One region of the Streptomyces sp. NPDC001530 genome, then DNA from elsewhere that is predicted to be linked to it. Evidence: riboswitches for the same ligand, from Rfam matches in the RefSeq annotation. Region 1 holds a riboswitch; the other holds the start of a gene.

Evidence for each region. A riboswitch is a leader RNA that binds a small molecule or an ion and turns the genes downstream of it on or off. The one in region 1 is predicted to bind cyclic di-AMP.
Region 2: another riboswitch for cyclic di-AMP. It lies ahead of ACFY0T_RS20995 (C40 family peptidase); the one in region 1 lies ahead of ACFY0T_RS26185 (M23 family metallopeptidase).

Annotation. Positions count from the first base shown of each region.
Region 1 is NZ_JBIAVS010000012.1:323,097-330,970, forward strand. It holds gene ribA (GTP cyclohydrolase II) at 262-888, opposite strand; gene ACFY0T_RS26170 (MarR family winged helix-turn-helix transcriptional regulator) at 1,084-1,602, opposite strand; gene ACFY0T_RS26175 (dihydrofolate reductase family protein) at 1,751-2,899, shown strand; tRNA gene ACFY0T_RS26180 (tRNA-Met) at 3,008-3,081, shown strand; cyclic di-AMP (ydaO/yuaA leader) riboswitch at 3,438-3,595, shown strand; gene ACFY0T_RS26185 (M23 family metallopeptidase) at 3,607-4,644, shown strand; gene ACFY0T_RS26190 (aldo/keto reductase) at 4,905-5,849, shown strand; gene ACFY0T_RS26195 (PrsW family intramembrane metalloprotease) at 6,119-7,498, opposite strand; gene trmB (tRNA (guanosine(46)-N7)-methyltransferase TrmB) at 7,762-7,874, opposite strand, start outside.
Region 2 is NZ_JBIAVS010000010.1:623-8,496, forward strand. It holds gene ACFY0T_RS20985 (DUF1326 domain-containing protein) at 1-189, opposite strand, end outside; gene ACFY0T_RS20990 (DUF2182 domain-containing protein) at 422-1,207, shown strand; cyclic di-AMP (ydaO/yuaA leader) riboswitch at 1,451-1,596, shown strand; gene ACFY0T_RS20995 (C40 family peptidase) at 1,621-2,799, shown strand; gene hypE (hydrogenase expression/formation protein HypE) at 3,289-4,368, opposite strand; gene hypD (hydrogenase formation protein HypD) at 4,361-5,485, opposite strand; gene ACFY0T_RS21010 (HypC/HybG/HupF family hydrogenase formation chaperone) at 5,482-5,790, opposite strand; gene hypF (carbamoyltransferase HypF) at 5,847-7,874, opposite strand, start outside.

The DNA of each region.
Region 1 (7,874 bases):
CTCGTGGATCCTCAGTTCGGCGGCGGGGTCGAGGGCGACGCCGAGGACGATGGCGAGCGCGCAAGACGTCTTGCCGGAACAACGGGCAGGCCCCGGCGTAGAGCTGACCTGGATATGAAAGGCCGCCCCGTCACCCAGGTGGCGGGCCTTTCTGCTCGGCCACTGCTCGTTCGAGTCCCACAGGGTCTACCGAGTACAGCGCCCCACCCGACTCAGGTCGGATGGGGCGCTGTTGTCGTTGTGGCGAGAACGGCGGGGGTGTCAGCCCGCGGTGAGTTCCGGGAGCGGGAGGGTGTGGTGGGTCTGGAGGACCTTCGCGCGGAGGTAGCGGACGTTGTGGGCCGTGGTGAAGACGCCGGTCGGGACGCGGTGGGAGACCGTGATGCCGAGGTCGCGGAGCTGGTCGGCCTTGTCGGGGTTGTTGGAGAGCAGGTCCAGGGAGTCGATGCCGAGGGCCTGGAGCATCTGGGCGGCGGCCGTGTAGTCGCGGTCGTCCTCGGGCAGGCCCAGCGCGGCGTTGGCGGCGTAGGTGTCGAGGCCTTGGTCCTGGAGGGCGTACGCGTCGAGCTTGTTGTAGAGGCCGATGCCGCGGCCCTCCTGGCGGAGGTACAGCAGCACGCCGCCCCGCTGTGCGATCTGCTCCACCGCCTCGCGCAGCTGCGGGCCGCAGTCGCAGCGGGCCGAGCCGAAGACGTCGCCGGTCAGGCACTCGGAGTGCAGCCGCACCAGCGGGTTGGCGCCGGGCTCGCCGAGGACGACGGCCAGGTGTTCCTTGCCGTCGGCGAGGCCGTGGAAGGTGACCAGCTCCGCGTCGACGGAGTAGCCGTCGCCGAAGCGCAGGGGCACGCGGACGCGGGTGCGCACGGTGGCGGTGGGGTAGTCGCGCATGTTGTCTCTCCGTCCAGCGGGTGCGTACGAGATGGTGCTTCAGATTTGAAGCACACCCTCGGACGGAGACCGTACCCGATGCTTCAAAGTTCAAGCAATAGCTTTTACGGTGTCTCGCGGATCACGCGGTCAGCGCCTCGCTGCGGTCGCTGCGGTCGCTGCAGTGCCTCACTGTGCGCACTGCGGACAAGCGCCTCACTGTGCGCACTGCGAAGAAGAACGTCGCCGCCACGGCAGATCTTCCCCGCCGACCCCGGGATCTTCGCCCTGGATCGCCCGCGCGATGCTCTCGCAGATCTCCTCCAACTGCCCCACCTGCTCGGGGGTCAGATGGTTGAAGACCGCCGACCGCACCGTCTCCGCATGCCCTGGCGCCGTCCGCTCCAGGATGGCCATGCCTTCGTCCGTGAGGATGGCGACATGGCCCCGCTTGTCGGTGGGGCAGCCCTCGCGCCGTACCGTGCCGTCCTTCTCCAGCCGCGTCACCGCGTACGTCAGCCGGCTGCGGGTGATCTTCAGGATCTCGGCGAGCTCGGTCATCCGCAGCCGCCGGTCCGGCGCCTCGGACAGCATGGCCAGGATGGAGTAGTAAAGGTGGGGCATGCCCGCCTCCGCCTGGAGCTGGCGGTCGATGGTGTCCTCCAGGAGCGAGGAGGCGGCGACGTACGAGCGCCAGGCGCGCTGTTCGGCGGGGGAGAGCCAGCGGGTCGTCATGCGTACAGTCTAGGTATTGTTTAAAAATTGAACCACTAGGACTTCATTCGCTGAGTCATGTCACGTCGTCCGAGTCGTACCGAGTCGTACGGATCGAGCCGTACCGAGTCGTCCAGTCGAACCTGCGAGAGCTGGAGGGTCCGCCCCCATGCCCCATCCCTACGTCCTGTTGTCCGCCGCCGTCTCCCTCGACGGCTTCCTGGACGACACCGGTCCCGAGCGGCTGCTGCTCTCGAGCCCGGCCGACTTCGACCGGGTCGACGAGGTACGGGCCTCCAGCGACGCGATCCTGGTCGGCGCGGGCACGATCCGCTCGGACAACCCGCGGCTCCTGGTCAACTCGGCCGAGCGGCGCGCGGCGCGGGTCGCCGCCGGGCGCCCCGAGTACCCGCTGAAGGTCACCGTCAGCGGATCCGGCGACCTGGACCCGGCGGCGCAGTTCTGGCACACGGGCGGCGAGAAGGTCGTCTACACGACGGACAAGGGGGCGGCCAGGGCGGCCGATGCCCTGCGCGGGCTGGACGACGGGCTCGGCGTCGAGCTGGTGTCCACGGGGGCCGAACTCGACTGGCGGGTGCTGCTGGAACACCTCCATGACGTACGCGGTGTGCGCCGCCTCATGGTCGAAGGCGGCGGGCGGGTGCACACCCAGCTGATGCGCGAGGGGCTCGCGGACGAACTGCAGCTCGCCGTCGCGCCACTGTTCGTCGGCGAGCCGGACGCGCCGCGGCTCTTCGGGCCGGGGGCGTATCCCCCCGGGCGCATGCGGCTGGTGGAGACACGGCCCGTCGGGGACGTCGTCCTCATCCGGTACGTCCCCACCGCACCCGGCGCCGGGGCGCTCGCCTCCGCCGCGGACCGGCACTGGCTGGCGCTCGCGTGCGAGCTGGCGGAGCTGTGTCCGCCCTCGGAGACCGCGTTCAGCGTGGGCGCGGTGGTGGTGGCCGCCGACGGGACCGAACTGGCGCGGGGACACTCCCGTGAGGGCGGCGACTTTGTGGTCCATGCCGAGGAGGCGGCGCTCGCCAAGATCGACCCCGCCGATCCGCGCCTCGGCTCCGCCACGGTGTACAGCAGCCTGGAGCCCTGTGCCCGGCGGGCCTCGCGGCCGGCGCCGTGCGCCCGGCTGATCCTCGACGCGGGTGTGCGACGGGTGGTCACCGCGTGGCGTGAGCCCGACACGTTCGTCGCCGGGGCCGACGGGAACGCGCTCCTCGCGGCCGCGGGCGCCGACGTGGTCGTACTCCCGGAGTACGAGGAGCGGGCCAAGGCGCCCAATCGGCACCTTCTGGGATAAATCCCTTGCTTGGGAGTGCCTGTGGAGTGCCTGCGAAGTGTCTGCGCGGGGGTGCGTTTAAACGTGTGTGCTTTGGGTCCCGCGAATGGCGTACACTGGTTTCAACGACGCGGGGTGGAGCAGCTCGGTAGCTCGCTGGGCTCATAACCCAGAGGTCGCAGGTTCAAATCCTGTCCCCGCTACTGAAGGCCAAGGGCCGGAACTCGGATTCACGAGTTCCGGCCCTTGGTGTTTCCCGGCCGTCACCGCCCGGGTGCGACCGGGCGGTGACGGTGCTGTTGAGGGCCCCTGTCCAGCGTTCTTGATCGTTATCACCTGGGGTGATCGGACGGTGCCCCTCCGCATAACAACTGACGCACCGTTAGTTGAGTGGATGTTTATGAGGCGTGGTCAACTCGCCCGTTTTTCGCCGCTGGTGACCCGTAAGTCCTGGCCAAAAGCGTTAATGATCAGTCCGAACAGCTTGGAATCCGGTACCCGCGTCTATTAACGTTCGATAACGCAGCGCGGTCGTCCCAGCCGTCACAAGAGGCGGCTCCGTGCGCACGCGCCGAATCCCGCAAGGGAGCCGGGGAACCACCAACTTGGGGTGAATCGAGCGTCTTCCACGGTGGAACAAACCGTGGTTGACGCGCGTAGGAGACCTTCCTGCTCCGAACCCGTCAGCTAACCCGGTAGGCGAGAAGGAAGGAAAGGAGCGCGCCCACGTGGCGTCCAACCGGCCTGCCCAGCAAACCTCGTTCGCGCCGAACGACACCCAGCCCTTCGGCTACGCGTACGGCAACGACGAGGGTCCCTGGGAGGAGTGGAATCCCACCGAGGATTCCGTCCGTCCCGTTCGCGGCCGGCACCGCGTCAGCAAGCAGCGCGGCGGAGGACTCGCCCGCAGCTCCACGGTTCTCGGCGTAGGCGTCATCGCCGCTGTCGGCGCGGGCGGCATGGCCACCGCGGCGCCCGGCAAGCCTCCGGTGTCGATCTCGCTGCCCGACCTGTCGTCGGTCACCGACTCCGCCAAGGCCCTGATATCCGACGCCGAATCCAGCGCACCCAAGGGTTCCGCCACCCCGCTCACCAGCGCCGGTCTGACCAGCGCCGACGCCGCGCAGGGCAGCACGGACGCGGGCGAGGCCCTGCGCGCCCGCATCATGCAGCAGGCCGAGTCGCAGCAGGACCAGGTCGACAGCGCCGCCCAGGAGGCCGCCGAGGCCGCCGCCGCGAAGCAGGCCGTCGCGCTCGCCGCCAAGGAGCAGGACGAGGCAGAGGCCAAGGCCGCCGCCGCCAAGAAGAAGGCGGAGGAGGAGGCCAAGGCGAAGGCCGAGGCGGAGCGCCTCGCCGAACTCGCCAAGAGCTACTCGCTGCCCACCTCCTCGTACACGATCACGTCGACCTTCGGGCAGGCCGGCTCCATGTGGTCCTCGGGCTACCACACCGGCCTGGACTTCGCCGCGCCCACCGGCACGCTGCTCAAGGCGATCCACAGCGGCACCATCACGGAGGCGGGCTGGGCCGGCGCGTACGGTTACCGCACGATCCTCACCCTCGAGGACGGCACGGAGCTGTGGTACAACCACCAGTCGTCGATCGGAGTCAGCGTCGGGCAGAAGGTCACCACGGGTGACGTCATCGGGCGCGTGGGCGCGACCGGCAATGTCACCGGGCCGCATCTGCACCTGGAGGTCCACCCCGACGGCGGGGACGCGATCGACCCGATGGCGTGGCTGCGCAGCAAGGGCCTCACCCCCTGAGCCGACGCTCGCCTCGAACCCCTGAGCCAGCCGGCTCTCGCCCCAGCTCCTGAGCCGGCTCTCGGCTTCAGCCCCCTGAGTTGATGCTCGCCTCAAAGCGTTGAGTCGACGCTGGCCTCAACCCTCTGAGGCCGACTCTCTTCGAACCCGGCCCGGTTCTCTTCTGATCCCCGGCGGTCCTGACGACACCCCCCCGACGTCAGGGCTGCCGGTCAGGCGTTTGCGGAATTCATGAATCCGGTACGGCGTTGGATTCGACCATGACTTCTCTGCGCAAGCTCGGTTCCTCCGACCTCGAGGTCTTCCCGCTCTCCCTCGGCGGCAACGTCTTCGGCTGGACCGCCGATGAGGCCCAGTCCTTCGCTGTGCTCGACGCGTACACGGCCGTCGGCGGCAACTTCGTCGACACCGCCGACTCGTACTCGGCGTGGATCGAGGGCAACAAGGGCGGTGAGTCCGAGACCATCATCGGCAAGTGGCTCAAGGCCCGCGGCAACCGTTCGGACGTCGTGGTGGCCACCAAGGTCAGCCAGCACCCCGAGTACCCGGGGCTGTCCGGTGCCAACATCAAGGCCGCGGCCGACGCGTCCCTGCGCCGTCTGGACACCGATTACATCGACCTCTACTACACGCACTTCGACAAGCCGGAGGTGCCGGTCGAGGAGATCATCGGTGCGCTCGACGAGCTGGTGAAGGCGGGCAAGGTGCGGCACATCGCCGCCTCCAACATCTCGCCCGAGCGGCTCCAGGAGTCCCTGGAGTTCTCCGACCGCGAGGGCCTCGCGCGCTACGTCGCCCTTCAGCCGCACTACAACCTCGTCTCGCGCGACACCTACGAGGGCGCTCTTCGGGACGTCGCCTCACGCTCCGGCCTAGCGGCCGTCCCGTACTACGCCCTCGCGTCCGGGTTCCTCACCGGCAAGTACCGCCCGGGTGCGACGGTCGACAGTGCGCGTGCGCAGGGCGCCGGCAAGCACCTGGAGACGGAGCGTGGCCGGAAGGTCCTTGCCGCCCTCGACGAGGTCGCCCAGGCCCATGACGCCCCGATCGCCACGGTCGCCCTCGCCTGGCTCGCCGCCCAGCCGACGGTCGCGGCGCCGATCGCTTCCGCGCGGACCGTTGAGCAGCTGCCGGCGCTGCTCGGGGTGGCGGACCTGGCCCTTACGGCCGCGGAGCTGACGAAGCTGACGGAGGCGTCGGCGTAACCGCCGAGTGTTTTCGCCCCCGCCGCCCCTACCCATTCCCGTCCCTTGGGGGCTCCACCCCCAAACCCCCGCCAAGGGGCTCCGCCCCCTGGACCCCCATCGGCCTTGACGGCCTCGTCCTCATACGCCGGACGGGCTAAGGACTTTCCAGCGCCGGCCCGGGGGAAGTTTCAGCCCGTCCGGCGTTTGAGGACGAGCGCGAAGCGCGATACGGGAGTCTGGGGCGGAGCCCCAGGTACGGGACGGGTAGGGGCGGAGGGGGCGAAAAACTACGAGCGGTACGGGTTGTACGCGGGATACGGCGCCGCAGGCCCGTAGAGCCGGCCGGGCCCGTGCGGCTGGCCGGGCCCGGTCGGTTGGGCGGGCCCATACGGTTGGGCGTGGCTCACGTACCCGTACGCGGGCCACGGCTGCGGATACGCGAGCACCGGAGCCGTCGCCCGCGCGGCGTACGCCAGCGCCGGCCGAGCAACCTCCCGCCGCCGCCACAGCTCATCGAGCAACTCCCGCTCCCGTACGACGAAGTCGGCACCCGCCCGCCCCCGCCGCCCCCGGTGACGCAGGAACGCCAGCGAGGTCGCGTACGCCTCGTACTCCGCGACCGAGCGAGCCGCACCCTTCCCGAAGTGATGGCCGGCCCACTCGCGGGCGAGCCGCCGCGCCCGCATCGAGCCGAGGACGTACGGCTCCGTCGCGGTCAGCCACCCGGCGACGGCGTACGCGGGCAGTTCCGAGCGGATGGTGCGCAGCTCCCGCTGCCGGGTCCAGACGGCCAGCCAGGTGAGCAGCCCGAACGCGGGCACCATGAACGCCGCGTACACCGCGAAGAAACCGTACTCCCCGAAGTTCGACGAGCCGTTCCACGCGGAGTGCATGCCCATGGCGAGCAGCAGCCCGCCGAGGGGGAGCAGGACGCGGCGCAGATGCTGGCGCTCGGCGGACAGCGCGGCGATGCCGAAGCCGATGCCGGTCAGCACGGTGAACAGTGGGTGCGCGAAGGGCGACATCACCACGCGGACGAAGAAGGTCGCGGCGGTCACGGACGCGAGCCCGCGCTCGCCGCTGAGCTGGTCGGTGCCGAATGCGGTGCCGAGGTAGAGGATGTTCTCGGTGAACGCGAAGCCGGTGGCGGTGACCCCGGCTATCACCACCCCGTCGACGATCCCGGTGAAGTCCCGTCTGCGGAAGAGGAAGACCAGCAGGACGGCCGCCGCCTTCGCGGACTCCTCGACGATGGGCGCTATGACGGTCGCGCCGAGGGTGTTGGCGTGGGACGGATCCGCGGTCGCGGTCGCTATCCATCTGGTCGCGAAACTGTTCGCGACGATCGCGATGAGCGCGGCCGCGCAGGCTCCCCAGGCGAAGGAGAAGATCAGGTTCCGCCAGGGGCCGGGTTCGACCCGGTCCAGCCACCGGAAGGCGGCTATGAGGAGCGGCACGGGGAACACGGCGAGGCCGAGGCCCACCAGAAAGCCCTCGGTGCCGGTCTGTTCGCGGACGAGGGCGAGGATGACGAGCCCGGACATGGCGAGCAGGGTGATCAGCGCGCCGTACCGCACCCATCTGCGCTGCCACCAGTGGGCGTGCCGCAGCGGCGCACCGCCGGTGGGGCCGCTGGGGTGCGTCGGGTACGGGGGACAGGTGGCCACGGCTTTGACCCTAACGAGGAAGGGGCGCAGCCCGCGACGGCGCCTGGTGCCGCCCGGGGGGGTTCCCGAGAGCCGCCGAAGAGACGCCCGAGAGACTCCCGCGGGTTTCAGCGAGAGCCTCAGCGAGGCTTCAGCGCGGCAGCCTTGGCCGTCGCCGGACTGCTGGTCCGATTGCTGCCCGGGTGGTTGGTCCGGAGCTGCCCGGGTGGTTGGTCCGGTGCTAGCCGGGTGGTTGATCCGGTGCTACCGGATGGTTGGTTCGGTCACTGCTTCGCATGCTGGTCCGGGTGGTCTACGAGGTGCTGTACGCGCCGGAACAGCAGGTCGTTCACCACATGACCCTTGTCCAGTCCCTGGCCCTCGAAACGGGTCAGCG
Region 2 (7,874 bases), on a different contig from region 1:
CACATTGAGGCCTTCCAGCGGCACATCGCCGTAGTGCCCCTCCCGTATGTGCCAGGCCAGGACTCCGTCGCAGTCACCGTAGGTGGGAGGCTGCGCGAACGAGCATGGGCACGGCACATCGCACTTGCAGGTGTCGAACCAGTCCCCGGACACATGCCACTGCGGAACAGCGCTTGCCGTCTCAGCCATGTCATCGCCTCCTCGCGGCCTGCACCGGGTGATCGGGTGGTCGGTCATCTCGCGGGGACACATCGCCGTGGGACACCGCATCCGCTCGCAGACGCGGGTCATCAGCTCCATTCTCCGTCCCGTTCTCGCAGGCAATCCAAGAACTCCCGGGCAGCGCGGCCACCGCGCGATCGGGCGGCTTCTGTGGTGACCTGGAATCGCGTTCCGTAACCGGGCATCCCTCGCTGCGCCCATGCGGCCCGGCAATCTCCTCCCCGCCCGCGAGATGACCGTCGCCTGGTCCCTGATGCTGGTGCTCGCCCTGCTTGCATGGCTCCTTGTCGTGGGGCAGGCCGACGACACCGGGGTGGGACCGGGGACGATGGGCCTCGGCCTGCCGCTGTTCCTGCTGCTCTGGGTGATCATGACGATCGCCATGATGTTCCCGTCCGTGGCGCCGGTGGCGGTCACCTGGGCCCGGGCCATCGGGCGTCAGTCGTCCGGTGCCGCCCGCGCGGCCCGGATCGCCCAGTTCGCGGGCGGATACCTGATCGCCTGGGCGGCATTCGGGCTCGTCGTGTACGGGATCCTCACCGCGACCGGCGATCTGGTCGACAGCCACCCCGAAACCGGGCGCTGGATCGGCGCCGGAGCCTTCCTGCTCGCCGGACTCCACCAGTTCACTCCGCTCAAGAACCTCTGTCTGCGCCACTGCCGAAGCCCCGTGGGCCAGCTCGTGCGCTACGCCGGTTACCGGCCGGGCGCCCGCGATCTGCGCGTCGGCGCCCACCACGGGCTCTACTGTGTCGGCTGCTGCTGGGCGCTCATGATCGTCCTCGTGCCGCTGGGCACCATGAACATCGCGGCGATGGCCGGACTCGCGGTCGTCATCTTCATCGAGAAGCTGTGGCGGCTGGGACCGGTGTTCAGCGCCGTCGTCGGTGTCGTGTTCCTGGTCCTGGCCGTACTGGCGCCGTTCCAGAGTTGGCTGCTGCCAGGACTGGAGCATTCCGGGCCGTCGATGCAGCCGATGACGTGACGGCAGTTCCGGACCGTCGATGCAGCCGATGACGTGACCATCAACTCCGGGCGCGCGACCGCCCGTTCGCCGCCGCCGCCGTATGGACGTCGTGTGGGCCTGGGGACAGCCAGTACGACGAAGGTCACAAATACATATCGGACACTTCGCGCTTCAACCTTCACACGAGGCACACAAATTGGCTAAGTTGACGGGCAGGCCGCACGACTCCCTCCGGCGAACCCCGCCGGTTCGCGCGGCCGCCGCCGCATCCGGTGCACCCCCGTGGCAGCCGGAGCCGGGGACCCGACGACCCGGGGTGAATCGGCCCAACTGCCCAGCAGGGCAAGGGCCGTAGGGCATACCTTCCGGAACCGTCGGCCCGAACCCGACAGCCGACTCGGTAGGCGGAGCACGGAAGGAGCGCGTCTCCCATGGCGCCGGAACGAACCGTCACGCCTCGCCCGGCAGACGAGCCGAGTCGCGAAGAGGTCCGGCAGCGGATCAGCAGCCTCTACGACCAGGCCGAGAACGCCACCGGGAACTACAACGCGACCCGCGCGATGACCACGGGAACGCGCAGGCGCGTCAATCCGGTGCCCGACAACGAGCGCGGGCGCACCGACACCGCCCTCGACGACGTCACCAGGCAGTGGTTCGACGTGGGGCGCGCGCAGTTGGGCCCGACCGTGCCCGCACGGCTGCCGGCCGACAGGATGCCGAACCGCCCGGCCGAGACGCGACCCGCACGCCCGGCGGAACGTCCGGACGCCGCACCCACCCACCGCGAGCTGGAGGCTGCCGCCCGAGCCGTCCCGGAGTTGACCGCCGGGCCTGCCGCCGGGATGGCTGCCGGTCCCGCGGCGGAGTTGACCGCCAGGGCCGTCGCGGCGCTGCCGGCCGCGCCGGGGACACGGCAGGAAGCCGCCAAGGCCCTGCCCGCACCGGCCGCCGAGCCGCAGCGGACTTCATTGAAGACGTCCAAGGAGCAGATCCAGCAAAAGATCGCAACGGCCCGTGAGTTGCTCTCCAGGCACGTCGCACAGCAGAGCGCTGCGATCGACTCCCGGCCGGCAGTGGACGCCTGGCGTACCGCCGAGGAGCCGGGCCTCCTCCAGGCCGGAGACGAGTGGCACCAACAGCAAGCGGCCACCCCCATCACGGACACGTTCATCTCCGACACGTTCATCACGGACACGTTCAGCGCCGCGGGCATGCCCATCGGCGCGGACAGCGCAGCGGACACCGGGTACGGCAGGAAGGCCGCGAAGGCACTCGCCTTTGCCCGTGGGCAGATCGGCAGGCCGTGCGTCTGGGGCGCGTCCGGACCGGACTCGTACGACTGCTCCAGTCTCACCCAGGCCGCCTGGAAGACCGCCGGGGTCGCACTCCCGCGCACCGCGCACGAGCAGGCGACCGTCGGCACGGCGATCCCCCTCGCCGACATCCGCCCCGGCGACCTGATCTTCTTCTACGGCAACGTCAGCCACGTCGGCCTCTACATCGGCAACGGCATGATGATCCACGCCCCGAGCCCGGGGGCCTATGTACGCGAAGAGTCGATCTTCTACGCCGGAGAGTCGACGATCCACAGCGCGACACGGCCGGCGTGAAGCCCTGCGGCCTCCCGGGATGAGTTTCCGCGCACGTGTGGCGCGCGCGTGGCGCACGTGTGGCCGCACGTGTGGCGTCGAAGGACCACGAGACACGTCGAACGACGAGCTGGTCCGCGAGGACTTCCTCGACAGCTTCGACTCGCTGGAGGAGTACGTGCGGCAGCTGGACATACGGGCGCAGCTGGCCCCGGTGGGTGAGCCGGACGTGGCCGGCGTCGCCCAACTCACCCAACGCGCAACGGGTTCACGCGGGTCCCCGACCACAACGGCACGGACACGGCGGTCTTCCGCCACGACCTCGCCGACATCGCCTCGCTGCCGGAGTACGTCCATCTCAACTCGATCATCGGGGAGTTGAGCTCGTGAACGGGATGGCTCGCCACCCGACCGGCGCTCCCCACGGCGGGCGCGCCTGCCGGATGGCCAGGCGGCAAGGAGACGAGGCGTCAGCGCCGTCTCCCCACCGCCTCTTCGACCGGCCGCTTCTCAGCAGATCCTCGGCAGCTGTTCCCCGATCGGCATATCGACCACTCGGGTGCCGCCCAGCCCGGTGCGGGCCACCACCATGCCGGGATGGGCGTCCACGACCTCGCCGATGATCCTGGACTCCGTACCCAGCGGATGCGCCCGCATCGCGTCCAGTACGGCGTCGGCGTGCTCGCGAGGGACAAAGGCCACCAGCTTGCCCTCATTGGCGACGTACATGGGGTCCAGGCCCAGCACGGCGCAGGCGTTGGCGACGGCGGGCGGTACGGGGACGTCGCGCTCCCGGATGACGACCCCGGTGCCCGAGGCCGCCGCGATCTCGTTCAGCGCGGCCGCCAGCCCGCCCCGCGTGGGATCGCGCAGTACGTGCAGATCCGGGGTGACGGCGAGCATGGCTTCGACCAGACCTCCGAGCGCCGCGCAGTCGCTCTCGATCTCCACACCGAATTCCAGGCCCTCGCGCACGGACATGATCGCCACGCCGTGCACGCCGATCGCGCCGCTGACCATCACGACATCGCCGGGCACGACCCGCTGCGGACGCAGGTCGACGCCCGCCGGGATGAGCCCGATACCAGCCGTGTTGACGAAGATCCCATCGCCGTGACCGGCCTCCACCACCTTGGTGTCGCCGGTCGCCACCTCGACGCCCGCGGCCCGCGCCGCCGCACCGAGCGCCTCGGCCACGCGGGCGACGGTCTCCATCTCGACGCCTTCCTCCAGGATGAAGCCGCAGGAGAGGTAGGCGGCCCGGGCTCCGCTCATGGCGAGATCGTTGACGGTGCCGTTGACGGCGAGGTCGCCGATGCTGCCGCCGGGGAAGAACAGCGGGCGTACGACGAACGAGTCGGTGGAGAAGGCCAGTCGGAGGCCGCCGAGCGACAACGCGGCGGCGTCGCCCGACTGAGCGAGCACGTCTCCCCCGTAGGCGGGCGCGAAGATGTGCTGGACCAGCTCCGCGGAGAGCGCCCCGCCTCCGCCGTGGCCCATGACGATGCGGGACTGGTCGCGCAGCGGAGCCGGGCAGGTCCAGGCCGCCGGGTCCAGGGAGGGCGTGATCAGGTCGGTGGTGTCAGACAACGGGGGTCGCCTCCCGGGGCGCGGGGGTGATGTCCAGGCGCCGGTAGAGGTAGTACGCGGCGCAGGCGCCCTCGCTGGAGACCATCGTGGCTCCGAGCGGGGTCCGGGGTGTGCAGAGGGTGCCGAACGCCTCGCACTGGTGCGGCTTGAGCAGGCCCTGCAGGACCTCGCCGCTGCGGCATGCGGCCGGTTCCCGGGTCCGGATGCCGTCGACCGAGAAACGGTACTCGGCGTCGTAGTCACGGTATTTCGGGGACAGCCGCCAGCCGCTGTCGGGGATCACACCGATACCGCGCCAGGCCCGGTCGGTGACCTCGAAGACGTCCTCCAGCATGGCCCGCGCGGCCGGGTTCCCCTCCGGGCGGACGGCACGGGGGTAGGCGTTGTCGACGGTGTGTTCACCGCGCTCCAGCTGCGCCACGGTCCGGCGCACACCTTCCAGGATGTCCAGGGGCTCGAATCCTGTGACGACGATGGGGACGCGGAAGCGCTCCGCCAGCTCCGGGTACTCCCCCACGCCCATCACGCTGCACACGTGCCCGGCCGCCAGGAAGCCCTGGACCCGGCAGCTCGGGGACCGCATGATCGCCTCGATGGCGGGCGGCACGCGCACATGGGACACCAAGAGGCTGAAGTTCGGGATGCCGAGCCTGCGGGCCTGATACACCGTCATCGCGTTGGGAGGCGCGGTCGTCTCGAAGCCGATGCCGAAGAACACCACCTCGCGGTCGGGGTTCTGCTGGGCGATCCGCAGGGCGTCGAGCGGCGAGTAGACGACCCGCACGTCGCCGCCTTCGCCGCGTACCTGGAAGAGGTCGCGTCCGGTGCCGGGCACGCGCAGCATGTCGCCGAAGGAACAGAAGGTCACCCCCGGGCGGGAGGCGATCTCCAGTGCCTTGTCGATGACCTCCAGGGGGGTCACACACACGGGGCAGCCGGGGCCGTGGATCAACTCGACCTGGTCCGGCAGGAGTTGGTCGATGCCGTGGCGGATGATGGTGTGCGTCTGGCCTCCGCAGACCTCCATCAGCGACCACGGTCTGGTCACCGTGGAGTGGATGTCGTCGAGCAGCCGACGCGCCAGGTCCGGGTCCTGGAACTCGTCGATGTACTTCACTTCCGCGCCTCCTCTCCCGCGGGCGGCAGGGCTGCGCCCGCCTCCGCGGCCATGTCCCAGGGGTCGCCGAACTCCTCCTGCAGCATGCCGAGGGTGGCGAAGAGCTCGAGCGTCTGCTTCGCCGATTCCTCGTCGAGGCGCTGCAGGGCGAATCCGACGTGGACGATGGCGTACTCACCGACCTGGAGGTCGGGCAGGTACTCCAGGCACACCTCCTTGACCACACCGCCGAAGTCGACGTTGGCCATCCGGGTGCCGTCACGTTCCTCGATGTCCAGCACTCTGCCGGGTACCGCCAGGCACATGGGCCTCTCCTCGCTCTGGGTCGTGCGTCGTCGCCCGGCGCCGCCGGGTCGGTTCGTCAGTCGGTGGCTCGGGTACGGTCCTTGGCACGCGCGGCGACCACGAGCTGGCCGAGGGCCAGACCGCCGTCGCCCGGCGGGACCAGGTGGTGGCGCAGGACCGTGAAGCCGTCCGCGGCCAGGGCCGCCGCGCACGCGGAGGAGAGCAGGGAGTTGGCGAACACGCCGCCGGTCAGAGCGACCGTCTCCACTTCGTGCCGCTCTCGCGCCAGCGCACACATGTGGTGGACGAGTCCGGTGACGGCCCTGTGGAATCGGGACGCGACCAGGGCCGCTCCCGCGCCCGCTCGAAGGTCGTCGACGATCGCCGCGAGGACGGGGGCCGGATCCGCGACGAAAGGCGCCGCTTCCGCCACGCCGGGTGCGCCATCCGCCCCCGGCGCACCGCCACCCGGCTCGGCACCGGTATCCGCCCCCGGCGCACCGCCACCCGGCTCGGCACCGGTATCCGCCCACACCGCACCGCCGCCCAGCCCCGCACCCGCATCCGCCCACACCGCACCGCCGCCCAGCCCGGCACCGGCATCCGCCCGCACCCCGAACGCGTACGCCGCGCTGTCCCCGGCGGCTGCCGTCAGCGCGGCGGCCTCCAGCTCGACCGCCGCCTGGGCTTCGTATCCGGCCCGGTGGCAGACGCCCGCGAGGGACGACACGGCGTCGAAGAGCCGGCCCATGCTGGAGGTGGGGACGCAGTTCAGGTGTCGCTCCAACTGCCGTTCCAGCACCCGGCGTTCGTCGGGCGGGCAGGCGGCGACGCAGGCGAGGTCGTCCGACCAGCCGACCCCGGCCGCCCGCAGGTGGGCGAGCGCCATCCGGTACGGCCGGTGCACCGCGGCATCGCCGCCGGGCAGCGGCACGTACGCGAGATGCCCGAACCGAGTGAAGCCGTCGTAGTCCGCGAGCAGGATCTCCCCACCCCACACGGCCCCGTCGTCTCCGTAGCCGGTGCCGTCGAAGGCGACACCGATCACCGGCCGACTGCCGTCCAGGCCCTGTTCGGCCATCGCGGCGGCGACATGGGCGTGATGGTGCTGGACGCGCACGACGGGTCGGCCCGCCGCGTTCCGGTCGGCCCAACGTGCCGAGCGGTACCCGGGATGCCGGTCGGCCGCCAGCAGTTCCGGTCGTACCGGGGTGATCGACTCCAGTTGTACCGTGGCGCGCTCGAAGGCCCGCTGGGTGGCGAGGTCGTCCATGTCCCCGATGTGGGCGGAGAGCCAGGCCCGGCGGCCTTCGCCGAGGCAGAGCACGTTCTTGAGGTCCCCGCCGACGGCGAGGGCCGGGCGCACGGGCACCGGAAGGGTCAGTGGGAGGGGCGCGTAGCCGCGGGCGCGGCGCACCAGCAGCGGCTCGCCGTCGCACACGCGCACCACGGAGTCGTCGCACGGCACATGGATCGGCCGGTCGTGGGTGAGCCAGCCGTCGGCCAGGTGCGCCAGCCGCTCCAGCGCCTCCTGGTCGTCGGTGACGATCGGCTCACCGGACACATTGCCACTGGTCATGACGACCAGCCGGGGCCCGTCGGGTTCGCCGGGCAGGCCGAACAGCAGATGGTGCAGGGGGGTGTACGGCAGCATGACGCCGAGGTCGGGGCTGCCGGGTGCGACGGACGCGGCCGGACGTGGTGCCCCCGGCCCGACGAACGCCTCCGTACGGCGGCGCAGTAGCACGATGGGCCTGGTGGCACTGCCGAGCAGGCCCCGCTCCTCGGGACCGAGCCGGACGAGATGCTCGATGTCGTCGACGCTGCGGGCCATGACGGCGAACGGCTTGTCCCCCCTGCCCTTTCGGCGGCGCAGCAGGGCGACGGCTCCCGGATCCGTGGCATCGCAGGCCAGGTGGTAGCCGCCCAGTCCCTTGACCGCGAGGATCGCGCCGCTCGCCAGGAGTCCGCGCGCCTCGGCGACGGGATCCGCTTCCGGGGACACGTCTGCCGGTGGTCCGCCGAGGCCCTCTACGGGGACGAGCAGGCGCAGTCGCGGGCCGCAGGCCGGGCAGGCGACGGGTTGCGCGTGAAAGCGCCGGTC